Regions from separate parts of the Paenibacillus sp. FSL R7-0313 genome, predicted to be linked through region 1. Evidence: predicted binding sites of a transcription regulator. Region 1 holds the regulator's gene; the other holds the start of a gene.
What was found. Region 1 encodes LexA, which represses DNA repair genes until DNA is damaged. Its sites were predicted from a motif close to CGAACATATGTTCG; they were not measured.
Positions count from the first base shown of each region.

Region 2: the regulator LexA is predicted to act here: its motif matches at 2,040-2,053, upstream of NSQ38_RS19285 (DNA polymerase IV).

Region 1 is NZ_CP150219.1:4,052,678-4,058,939, forward strand. Features, by position in the region: gene NSQ38_RS17830 (aldehyde dehydrogenase) at 413-1,714, shown strand; gene lexA (transcriptional repressor LexA) at 1,820-2,446, opposite strand; gene NSQ38_RS17840 (LysM peptidoglycan-binding domain-containing protein) at 2,743-3,120, shown strand; gene NSQ38_RS17845 (DUF896 domain-containing protein) at 3,216-3,425, shown strand; gene NSQ38_RS17850 (hypothetical protein) at 3,551-4,060, shown strand; gene NSQ38_RS17855 (HAD family hydrolase) at 4,089-4,880, shown strand; gene NSQ38_RS17860 (ABC transporter permease subunit) at 5,438-6,262, shown strand, end outside.
Region 2 is NZ_CP150219.1:4,397,463-4,403,724, forward strand. Features, by position in the region: gene NSQ38_RS19275 (hypothetical protein) at 36-404, opposite strand; gene NSQ38_RS19280 (YolD-like family protein) at 406-753, opposite strand; gene NSQ38_RS19285 (DNA polymerase IV) at 750-1,988, opposite strand; gene NSQ38_RS19290 (chromosome condensation regulator) at 2,332-3,219, opposite strand; gene NSQ38_RS19295 (fructose-1,6-bisphosphatase) at 3,411-5,342, opposite strand; gene NSQ38_RS19300 (class I SAM-dependent methyltransferase) at 5,609-6,262, opposite strand, start outside.

The DNA of each region.
Region 1 (6,262 bases):
TCTGCTCGTTGTGAAGTTGTGGCCGGGAATGGATAAATCGTCTGAAATAAAATTGTCAAAAAATGTATCTTGATTCTTCTTCATTAGCCCACGTAACAATTTTGTGTTTATCTGTGACCAAGGCTTACCATTATAACAAACACAATCGTTCGTCGATTTAGATAATCGCAAAACTCACTTTTCATTAATGTTAAACTGTCTGAAGCAAAAGTTCTAAATCAAGCCTCCTTAGAAATTCTAATAGCCACGACATAGTAGCAAGTACTATCATTCATTCTTTCAAAATTCCAACCATCGTCCAATATATACAAATGGATGTTTCATTTGTATGTTGAAAGTTTCATATAGAAGAGGTATACTTTAATTAAATTTTGAGCAATTTAATTTTAAATAATTAATTGGAGATGTTAATATGGATCAAGCAAAACAACTAGTGACAGAACAACGTACATTTTTTTATACAGGACAAACTAAAAATATCGAGTATCGGATTAATGCGCTTCAACAGCTTAGAAAAGGAATTGAAAAGTATCAGCAACGGATTCAAGATGCACTTCGGGCAGATTTGAACAAATCAGAGGCGGAAGCTTACGGTTCAGAGATTCGTATTGTTTTGGGTGAACTGGATTTTGCATTAGAACACCTGCAGGAATGGGCTGCACCCAAACAAGTCCCAACCAATCCGGCTATGCCGGATGGGGTCAGCACCATTTATCCTGAACCATACGGAGTGGCGCTTATTATTGCACCTTGGAACTATCCTTTCCAATTGGCCTTCGGTCCACTGATTGGAGCAATTGCAGCCGGTAACTGTGCAGTTATCAAGCCTTCTGAATTAACACCAGCCGTATCTCGTCTGACGTATGATCTGATTCAGGAGATCTTCCCTCAGGAGTATATCGCAGTTATGGAAGGGGAAGTCGAGGCCAGCACAGCATTGTTGAAAGAGAAGTTTGATTATATTTTCTTCACAGGAAGCACAGGTGTTGGTCGCATTGTTATGAAGGCAGCTGCGGAGCACTTGACTCCTGTAACTCTTGAGTTGGGCGGTAAAAGTCCTGCTATTGTCCATAGCGATGCAGATCTGAAGCTGGTGGCTCAGCGTATTGTTCGTGGTAAGTTCCTGAATGCAGGCCAAACTTGCGTTGCTCCGGATTATTTGCTTGTACATGAACAAGTTCATGACGAATTGATCAATCTGATTGGCGCAGAGATCAAAGATAAATTTGGGAACGATGTGTTACAGAACGCTGATTTCCCGCATATTGTCAATGCTCGTAACTTTGATCGGTTATTGAAATTCCTCACAGATGGCAAAACGCTGATAGGTGGACGATCTGTACGTGAGCAGTTGCTGATTGAGCCAACTGTACTTGGAGATGTGAACTGGGAATCAGCTGTAATGCAAGAAGAGATCTTCGGTCCGATTCTTCCTGTATTTACGTACAGTGATCTGAACCCTATGCTGGATGAGATTGTTCGCCGGCCAAAACCATTGGCGCTATATCTCTTCACACAGGATGAGCAACTACAGGATCAGGTTCTGAATCAAGTATCCTTCGGTGGGGGTTGTATTAATGACACACTTTCTCATATGACTTCACACTATCTCCCGTTTGGTGGTGTAGGAGAGAGCGGTATGGGCTCATATCACGGGCAACAGAGCTTTGATGTGTTCTCGCATCACAAGAGTGTTCTGAAACGCAGTGAATAATTAGCCGCTAAAATAATATAAACATGAAAAAAAGAGGTTGTCCTGTTGATCAGGACAACCTCTTTCGTATTTCATTACATCTAGTTTTGTTACTCAAGTTAAATATTAATGAATATCTCGGAAAAGGCCAATGACTTTACCCAGAATACTAACATGTTTCAAACGTAAAGGTTCGAAGGTCGCATTCTCCGGTTGAAGGCGAATATGATCTTTTTCTTTATAGAACGTTTTCACTGTAGCTTCATCGTCTTCAGTCATTGCTACGACGATATCACCGTTATCAGCAGTTTGCTGTTGACGGACAATAACATAATCACCGTTAACGATTCCAGCTTCCACCATACTATCTCCGACTACTGAAAGCATAAACACTTTCTGTTCGCCTACATAATGTGTAGGAAGAGGGAAGTAGTCTTCAATGTTCTCGGTTGCAGTGATTGGAACCCCGGCTGTAACCTTACCAACGACAGGAATACGTGCAACGCTATGAGCAAATTGATGAGAATGCTCAGATTCTTCCTGGCTCAAAAGCTCAATGGCTCTTGGCTTGGTAGGGTCGCGTCGGATCAAACCTTTTTTCTCCAAACGATCCAAATGTCCATGTACTGTTGAGCTGGAAGCAAGTCCAACAGCTTCACCAATTTCCCGTACGGAAGGAGGATACCCCTTCAACCGGACTTCATTTCGTATAAACTCCAGAATAGCCTGCTGCCTGCTGGATATCTTCGACATACCGTATCAACCCCATTTTAGTAACGTTTGGGAAAATTATAACATAGAACCTCCGTTCGTACAAACATAAGTTCTAAATAAAATGGCATTAAATCAGTGTTTTTTAACTTATAGATCAGAAATTGTCCAAAAGTCAGAGCATAATACTGCAAATGCTTTGCAAAAGGAAGTGAAATAAGATATTTCTCCTTCAAAAAAGAAGCGAACAATTGTTCTAAAAATCTATTGAACAAAACAAGTGTTCGTGTTATATTGATTTCAAGAGATAGGAACAAACGTTTGGAGGCGGGTATTTAATGAGATATTCTACTTATCAAAGCATTTATGAACCAATGAATTCGGAACTGGTGAAGTCTAACATAGGGAACTACAAGAAGGTTTTAGCACGTTTCAAGATTTCTTCATGGATGTTAAAGGTAGCCATTACTTCTTTGATTATATTTATTGGATGCAGCACTGTTTTAACTGTATTTGCTGGCAATGAGAATGATGTTCTGCCTGGAGGAAAGATAGCCGTTTCACAAGGGGAAACATTATGGAGTATTTCTTTGGAACATAAACCTACGAATATGGATACACGTATTTATATAGAAGCAATTAAGAAAGTGAATCAACTTCATACAACTTCCATCCAAGTGGGACAAGTACTAGCTCTACCGCAATTTGCAGAATAAAATGCACATCAATGAGTGTTAACGCGTGTCAGCTTGACAAGCTGCCTTTATAATGGCAAAGTTAATATGACTTTGTATTTTTGGAGGGGACAAGCTTGGATATAGATAGTCTGGTAGCACGCATTAACGAATTGGCTCGTAAGCAAAAGTCCACTGGATTGTCGGAGGAAGAACTTGCTGAACGTGCCGAGCTAAGAGAGATTTATTTGAGTAATATTCGCAGCAATTTCAGACAACAACTGGATACCATTGAGATTGTTGATGATGAGAATGACAAAGGCCACCAAGGCAAACTCAAACACTAACGAAACCTAATGATATCATTATGATATTTAGGTTTCTTCCTGTTATTTTGAGTGTGCAATTTATAGGGGGAAATGTTGGTTTGCAATTATGTAAGCCGATACAAAGACACATAAGGGGGATTCTCATGTCGCGTTCGTTCGAGAGAACGGTTAAGAAAAATTCCAAGCAGTTAAATCAGCAACGCAAAAAAAGTGGTCAACCAATCACAGGTACACCAGGTGAAGAAGTCTTTAAGGGACGCAGCCTGTTGTTCCCTATATTTTTGATCGGTCTCGCCTTTTTGTATCTGTTTATGAGCACGTTCCTTGTGCAAGCTCCGATGACAACCTGGGACTGGGTGACAATGCTGCTTTACGTATTTTTGGCAGTCATCTTTATGCTTCGCCGTCCATACATCAAGATTAGCAGTAATCGGATTATAACGACGAAGGGTAATCGTGAACGTTCAATCGGGGTTGACGATATTGTCAAATTCAGAATTGAACCAGGTACAGTTGTTATCGAACATAACAGTCGCGGAAAAAGATGGGTGTTTACCAAGTTATTGAACCGTTACGATACAGATGCGATTGCAGAACGTTTGCTGAAGTTTGCAAAAGCACACCAGATCACCGTGGAAACCGTCGAAAAGTAATTATTGCATAAAGGGGTAGATGATCGGAATGGCATTAAAAGCGATTTTGTTCGACCTAGATGATACTTTATTATGGGATGAGCGTAGTGTTCGAGAAGCTTTTCATGAGACTTGTCTAATCGCAGCGAAAGAGACTGGGGTCAAACCAGAAGAACTTGAAGAAGCTGTTCGTAATGAAGCACGTGGACTGTATGAATCATATGAAACCTTTCCTTTTACCAAAATGATTGGAATCAATCCGTTTGAAGGCCTTTGGGCTAACTTTACTGGTGGGGATCAACCTGAGTTCCGTCAGTTGGAACAGCTTGCTCCAGTTTACCGTAAAGAATCCTGGCGTCGTGGCTTGTTGAAGTTGGGTATAGATCGGGAAGATCTTGCTGAACAACTGGCCGCACAGTTTGGAGTAGAACGGAGATCCAGACCACATGTATACGAAGAAACGATGGATACCTTGCGCCAGTTACAAGGAAAGTACAAACTTTTGTTGTTAACGAACGGTTGTCCTGCTTTGCAACAAGAGAAGTTGGATGGTGTACCTGAATTGACTCCTTTCTTTGATGAGATTATTATCTCGGGTAACTTCGGAAAAGGAAAACCAGATCCGTCGATATTTGAACATGCTTTGAATAAACTGGGTGTTAAACCCGAAGAGAGCATGATGGTTGGAGACAAGTTAACGACTGATATTCGTGGTGCTTTATCATCTGGCATCCAATCCGTATGGATTAACCGTGAGCATAAGACCAACAAAGAAACGTATGCGCCAGACCATGAAATAACGCATTTATCGGAATTAAATCAGCTTATTGCTAATTTCTAAGCAGATCAGCTATAACATCTTTCCTCAGCACCCTGAAACATTGGAAGCTTCAATGAACGATGATGTCGTTCTTGAAGTTACCAATGTTTTTTTATTTGAGCTTGTTGACTGAATTACCTTGTTAAAAGAGATCTCCATTTTTTTTTACTAAAAGTTATTGAAATTAGGGGGAAGCTGGATTAGAATATAACTAACATACTAGTATGACTAGTATTTAGATTGTCCTAAAGCAATTTCTTTTTGACTTACTTCATTAAAATGGAAGCAGGGAGTTATTGCTAATTATTTTATATTGATTGTAAGCGCTTAATATTTTGAAAAAGCTTCTTTTGATTTGGAGATCACACCACTTAGTAAGTGCTAATTAATGATGTGAAGCACCTTGGATTGTGTGATTCTACATAATACATCAAATTGATATCGCTTACATTTGGTAATTGTCTATTTCGTAGTGGGGGTGAAGTTGAAGGATTGGTTGTCTTCTACAAGAGGAGAAACGATGGGAGTTGTACATGAATTACTCTTACTTATCAAGTCCTGGATCGGAGTGAAAACACATGGAGTCGGAAACCGCTAAAACAACGTTAACCATGACATCTTTACGTAAAGAGAGCAGATTACGAACGGCAGCAACATTGTTCCGCAAAGACTGGCAGTTGTATTCACTATTAATCCTTCCCATCATCTATCTACTTATCTTTAAATATGGGCCGATGATTGGTAATGTGATTGCGTTCAGACGTTTTGTTCCCGGGGGAAGTATATTTGGAGAAACGTGGGTTGGATTAAGATACTTCAAAATGTTCATTGAGGACCCTACCTTCTGGAGAGTATTTGGTAATACGCTGATGTTAGGCGGACTTGCGTTGCTCTTTACATTCCCGGTTCCAATCATTTTTGCCTTGATGCTTAACGAAGTGAAAAGTAAACGATTCAAAAAGTTTGTACAGACCGCGTCTTATCTGCCTCATTTTCTGTCCATCGTTATCGTTGCGGGTATGATCCTGCAGCTGACAGCAGTGAATGGTTCCATTAATGGACTGGTGGCTTTCTTCACCGGAGACAATATTCCTTTTATGCAGCGGGCTGAGTGGTTCAGAACAATCTATATCACTTCTGAGGTATGGCAGGGTATGGGTTGGGGAGCGATTCTGTATCTGGCTGCACTGACAACCATTGATGATTCTTTGTACGAAGCTGCGCGTATCGATGGTGCCAATCGATGGAAGCAAACGATTCATGTAACGATACCAGGGATCTTGCCCACGATTGTGACGTTATTGATTTTGAACATGGGTAATTTCCTGGCTGTTGGATTTGAAAAAATCTTACTCTTGTACAATCCGCTGATCTACGAGACATCTGATGTGATCTCCACTTAC
Region 2 (6,262 bases), 340 kb from region 1:
GTGGTTATATACCTTATTCTGCTTGAACTCCATGTTCATGTGGGCAATTCAGTAATATCAACGTTCATATGTTCGGTTAGCATTAAGGTTACATCCACTTTCACTTTGCTCCATAATAATGTCATTTTATGAATGTAACCTCTCACCGAATAATCTACCGTTAAACTCAGTTCGGATCTCACTTCATCTATGATTTTAATATGATGTTCCTTTAACCTTTGTTTCGATTTGTACATTTCTAAAGCAATTTTCTTTTGGGTACCGTCCAGGTAGTCAACATACACAGATTTCATCTTAAAGTTTGAAGCGTATATTTTATGCTTATCTACCTCCAGAGCACCTAAAAGATAAGGGAGCTCTACCACCCTCTTCACGAGTGAAAGTTCCTCGAAAGTCTGTCGCACTTTACACGCCTCCTTCTTCAAGTTTTACAGCGACCAATTGATCAAAATCGACCCATTCAAATCCATTCTCCATTTCAATTTTGATTTTCTTTCCAAAGGTACTGACTGAAGTGACGATCCCATGTATATACCGATTGCCTGACTCAGTAAATATTTCAAAGGTAGCTTGCAATGTATAATTGAGCGACATATCTATATTCTGAGTAATAATCTCCCACTCATCTTCATGGATCAGTGGTTTCGCTTGATAATGAATTTGAGTACGATGCTGTATAATTCGTTCTTTATGTTGTGGAAGCATCATGCGGCTCGATTCCCATAATCCATTGGCCTCCAGTTTTTTGCTCATTTATAATGCCCCCCAATTTTAGATGCTCGATCGATCGCTTGACCCGCAGCCGTAATGGAGCTCGCTCGTAGAATGGCAATGTCGCCAAATCGATCCTTAATGTCGTCCATCACCTGATCAATGGCCCGTTTCTGCTCTTGATCATCAAAAAAAGATAGTTGATATGTATCCGCGTTGGATAATTGAGACAGGGATACGCCTACACGGCGCACAGGTTGCCCATCCCAGTGTTGATGAAATATGCGTTTGGCTATCTTGCATACATCAACGGTTATGTTTGTAGGATCAGACAGTTTAACCTGTCTGTGAAAACTAGTGGGGTGGTCAAAATCCGCTCCAGACACACTTACGGATATGACACTACCCATCAGTCCCTTTTTACGGGCTCTTCTGCACACTTCTGTACAGATATCGAGGATAACTACTTCGATCTCCCAAGCCTCTATGAAATCTCTAGGCAGGGTCATTCCGTTTCCGATATCCTTTTGTGTACTGTGTGTGTTGACGGTTACCGGTGAATTGTCGAGTCCATTTGCAACTCGCCAGATGACTTCTCCATTAACACCCCACTTACTTCTTAATTTGGAAAGAGGCGTATTCGCCAGGTCTCTAATGGTTCGGATGCCCATCTTCCACAGATGTTTTTCCATTCTTGAGCCAATCCCCCACATATCGCGGATGGGCTTATCTCCAATATGGAGGTGTAACTCCTCTTTCTTTAGATGGAAAATGCCCCCCTCTGCTTTTTTAGCGATCATATCGCAGCACAATTTACTGATGATTTTGTTTTCACCAATGCCAGCTCTCGCGTAAACGCCTGTTTCATTATAGATTTTGTCTTGAATTTGCTTGGCCAAATCGACTGGATCATTACCGAATAGATGCATGGACCCTGTAAAATCAGCGAATAATTCGTCTATACTGTACGGTTCGACCAGATCGGTGAACTCCTCAATAATGGACATGATTTGAGTGGATACTTCGATGTATTCTTGCATGTGTGGTCTCACAATGATCAGTTCAGGGCACTTCTGAAGAGACTGCCAAAGTGGTTCCGCGGTAGATACACCCTTCGCTTTGGCTAGTGGACAAGCGGCAAGAATAATTCCAGAACGTCTTGCGGGGTCTCCAGCGACAGCTAATGGTCTATTTTTGTATTGAGGCATTTTTGCCTTTTCAACTGAAGCATAAAAGCTCTGCATATCAATGAGCATAATGGTTCGTTGCTTAGTCAACACTGAAATCACTCCTGTACATTTAAGAACGTATGTTTGTATATTATAAACCGAACATACGTTCTTTATGCAAGAGGTAAATATTTATATTAGGCATACGACGAAGTGATGGATTCAAATCATACTAAGACACACCAGCTTCTCCATCATTTGAACTCCCACCTGTAACCACAGTTTTCATTCTCCTGACTTAAATGCGAAAATACTTGAATATGCAATTAAGGATGCTATTCAAAAGCCAATGCACAAAAAGCCGCTAAATTAGCGACTTCAATTGGATTATGTTCTTGTCCCGAGACAAATAATAAAAGCAGTCGACATCAGCTGCTGCTTTCTTAGTATTTTATTGTTGGATGCTACTCCATCCACTTACATCACATTGTCCATAATCATTATCACCCACAGCAACCATCGTACCATCCGATTTCAGTCCAATCGTATGGACACACCCCGCCGAGATAGCTCTAATTTCTTGCAAGCCACTTACATCACATTGGTGATGTTTATTCGAACCCACAGCAACCATCGTCCCGTCAGACTTAAGACCAACGGTATGATAACTCCCCGCTGCAACTGCTACAATATCGCGCCAACCGCTTACGTCGCATTCACCTTCATTATTTCTACCCACAGCCACTACCGTGCCATCCCATCTAAGCCCAACAGTATGAAGATACCCCGCCGAAACAGCTAATATGTCGCCCCAGTCGTTTACGCTACATTGGTTATACTTATTGTTACCAACGGCTGTTACCGTTCCGTCTATTTTTAGGCCGACTGTATGCCAGTCACCCGTCGTGACCGATACAATATCATGCCAGCTGCTCACGTTGCATTCCCCTTCACTATTTCGCCCCACCGCAACCACGGTGCCATCTGATCTAACCCCAACCGTATGGCACCAACCTGCCGAAACGGTTACAATATCGCGCCATTCGCTTACATTACATTGGTCATGCTTATTCCAACCTATAGCTGTTACAGTCCCATCAGATTTAAGACCAACGGTATGGGCATTACCGGTATTCGTAGCCATATGAACATTACCCGCTGCAACTGCGACGATATCGCCCCAATCGCTTACCTTACATTGACCATATTTATTATCACCCACAGCTATTACTGTTCCGTCAGATTTAAGAGCAACGGTATGACGACGACCGGCCGCTATGGTACAGTTACGGAACCGTTTCGTCTCAAACACTGCTTCCTTCCGTGAATTGTAGCCCATATCTTCCTCCTCTCCGCCAATTGAAAATCCTCGTTTAGTTCAACTGTAAGTCATAAAGTTTGTTGTTAAATCGCACTTTAACAAAAGAAAGGCTCGCACAGGCAGGGGATTCTTACTTCCCTGCCCAATACGAGCGTTTACTTCAAATGCACTCAAACGGTTGATCAAGGTGTGTATTTTTAGCAATCGTTTCATTTCATGTAGCGATATTCTAATAGATCCTTCAAGTTTGAGATTTTCCGCAGCAGCTTCTCCCCGACATTGGTTTCCCTCACCAGCTTCCGCTCCAGTTCTTTGTCCACCAATCTTTTTAGAGATAACACGTCTGTTCCGTTACATAACACATCTTCTTTTGAATTAAATTTCTGATGGGCGACGAGCTGCATGCCAAAAGAATTGTACAGCAAGGTATATCCGGCAATGCCCGTTGTGGACTGATAGGCTTTGGAAAAACCGCCATCAATCACGATCATTTTTCCGTTTGCTTTAACAGGGCTCTCTCCACGACTTTCTTTGACTGGCGTATGACCGTTAATGACATGTCCATGATCTGGATTCAAATCAAACTCCTGCAAAATTTTTCGAGTGATCTCTTCATTTTCACGTAAATGGTAGTAAGGGTTCTTTCTCTCCTTATGTGCTTCTTTATCTTGGATAAAGTACCGTTCAAAAGTGGTCATTTCTCTCTTTCCAAAGAGCGAGGAACATTCCCCTGTCCAGATGTACCATACCATATCCGTCGCCAGATCTTCTGTCTCTTCCGGATGTGCAAAGGCGTAACGTAAATAATCCTCAAAAACATCAAGCAATTGACGGCCGGCATATGTCTTGTCTTCAATCTGCATTTCTTCCATATTTCCTTCTTCATCCAAAGGAATACAGCCGTGGATTAACAAATTCCCGTTGTATTTTAAATAAAGGCTACCCTTTTTCATAAGAAAATTCATATGTCTGGCCATCTTTTCGGAATGCTGAACGGAAAACAGCAGCTTTTCCATCACCTGGCGTTCTTCCTCCAGCAATTGTTCAGGCTTCTGCGGATTTATGGTTGCAAAACAGGTGTTTTCCAGCAGGTATGTTTTACCGCAGATGTTGATTTCATTTTTGTCGTAATCAATCTGCTCCAGCAAAAGTCTTTCAGACATATTAAAGTATGGGCGTCTCTTGATAATCGGGATTTCAAGTTTAAACTGAATCATGGCAATGGCTTGGTGAATTTTCGTGATCTGCAGAATTTCCTGCTCCGTTAGGTTATGACCAGCCTGTAGCTTAGGTCTGAAAGATGGATTGTCCTCATAGTATTTCTCCGCCAGGTTTAGCAGTGGGCGCAGATTGATTCCGTATACATCTTCGATGATATCCAGATTGTCGTATCTGGCGCAGATCCGAATAATATTCGCAAGGCAGGCCAGAGAACCCGCGTAGGCTCCGATCCAGAGGACATCATGGTTACCCCACTGAATGTCTACAGAATGGTAGTTGATCAGTGTATCCATAATTTTATCGGGGTACGGCCCCCGGTCATAGATATCTCCAACCACATGAAGATGGTCAACCACCAGGCGTTGAGTCGTATAAGCAAGGCCGATAATGAGATTGTCCGCCTGGCCCAAGGATATAATTTGCCGATATATTTCCTCGTAATAAGGATCCTTATTGTTGGTCGAATCCGTCTTGTATAAAAGCTCTTCTACAATATATACATATTGCTCCGGCAGAGCTTTACGCAATTTTGAGCGTGTATACTTGGAAGAGGCATAAGAAATAAGCTTAAGCATGTGTTCAATCGTTAGTCTATACCACTGGTTCAAAGCCTGTTTATTGCTCAGTTCCCCTATAACCAGCTGTATTTTTTCTTCCGGGTAATAAACCAATGCCGCAAAATCATTGATTTCTTGATCCGTCCAAACCTTCCGGAATAATTCTTTGATTTTCTCTTTGACGGTACCCGAACCGTTTCTTAGTACATGCTGAAAAGCCTGGAACTCCCCATGCAAATCACTGACAAAATGCTCGGTTCCCTTCGGGAGATTGGAGATCGCTTCAAGGTTGATGATCTCTGTTATGATTTTTTCTTCCGTATCATATTTCTCGGCCAATAAATCTAGAAACTGCTCATCCAAAACAGATGTCCCCCTTCAAGGAAGTATGGTGTTGTATAGCCGGGTCCAAAAGCTTTAGACCTACATAAAATTACTCTATACTTGGCATTGATTATATGGTAATTATCAGCATCGCCTTCCCCCATCATACTCCAGTTCATCATATATGAACAAATTTCATTGAATGGATTTTGAACGAAACAATGTTTGTAAAAATAAAAAAGCCGCTAAAATAGCGACTTTCAATGGGATCATGTTTTTGTCCCTCGACATTTTTTAACTAACTGCTATTTTACACAATGAAAAATAAACGATCTATTCTCAGAATGTGCTTCTTTAAACTCCCAATCACCATATGTTTCAATTTTTGAAAAACCGATTTGTTTCAGCGACTCATCGAATTCTTCTTGATTTCGAAACCTCAGCTGCATTTTTTCATGAACTAACACTTCATCTGTTTTTGTATTTTTTACCATTTCGTAGAAAGTGTAAATATCTCCCTCAAACCCTTCATATTCTGTATAGATTTCTAAAGGATCTCCGTTTAGTCTATCTTTAGCTAAGTCAGGAGTTTTGTCCTTCTCCCATTCTTCCCATACTTTTACCAAAGGGTTTCTTGTATCAAAAATAAAGTGACCCCCATTTTTTAGGGATCGGAATACGTCCGAGATTACTCGCTTCCAACTATCATCTGTAAGAAATACCTGTGCAACATTGGCTGTCATAATTACCGCATCATAGGTATTGGTTTGTAAATCCGCACTATCACCTATAATCCAATTCACATTTCCAGAATTATCTTTACTTCGCGCCATTTCAATCGCTTCTTCATTGGGATCTATAGCGGCAATTTTATAACCGCACTGAACAAGATGAGTAGTCCATCTTCCTGTTCCACAGCCCAGATCAGCTATGAATTCTACTTTTAATCTCTTTAACAA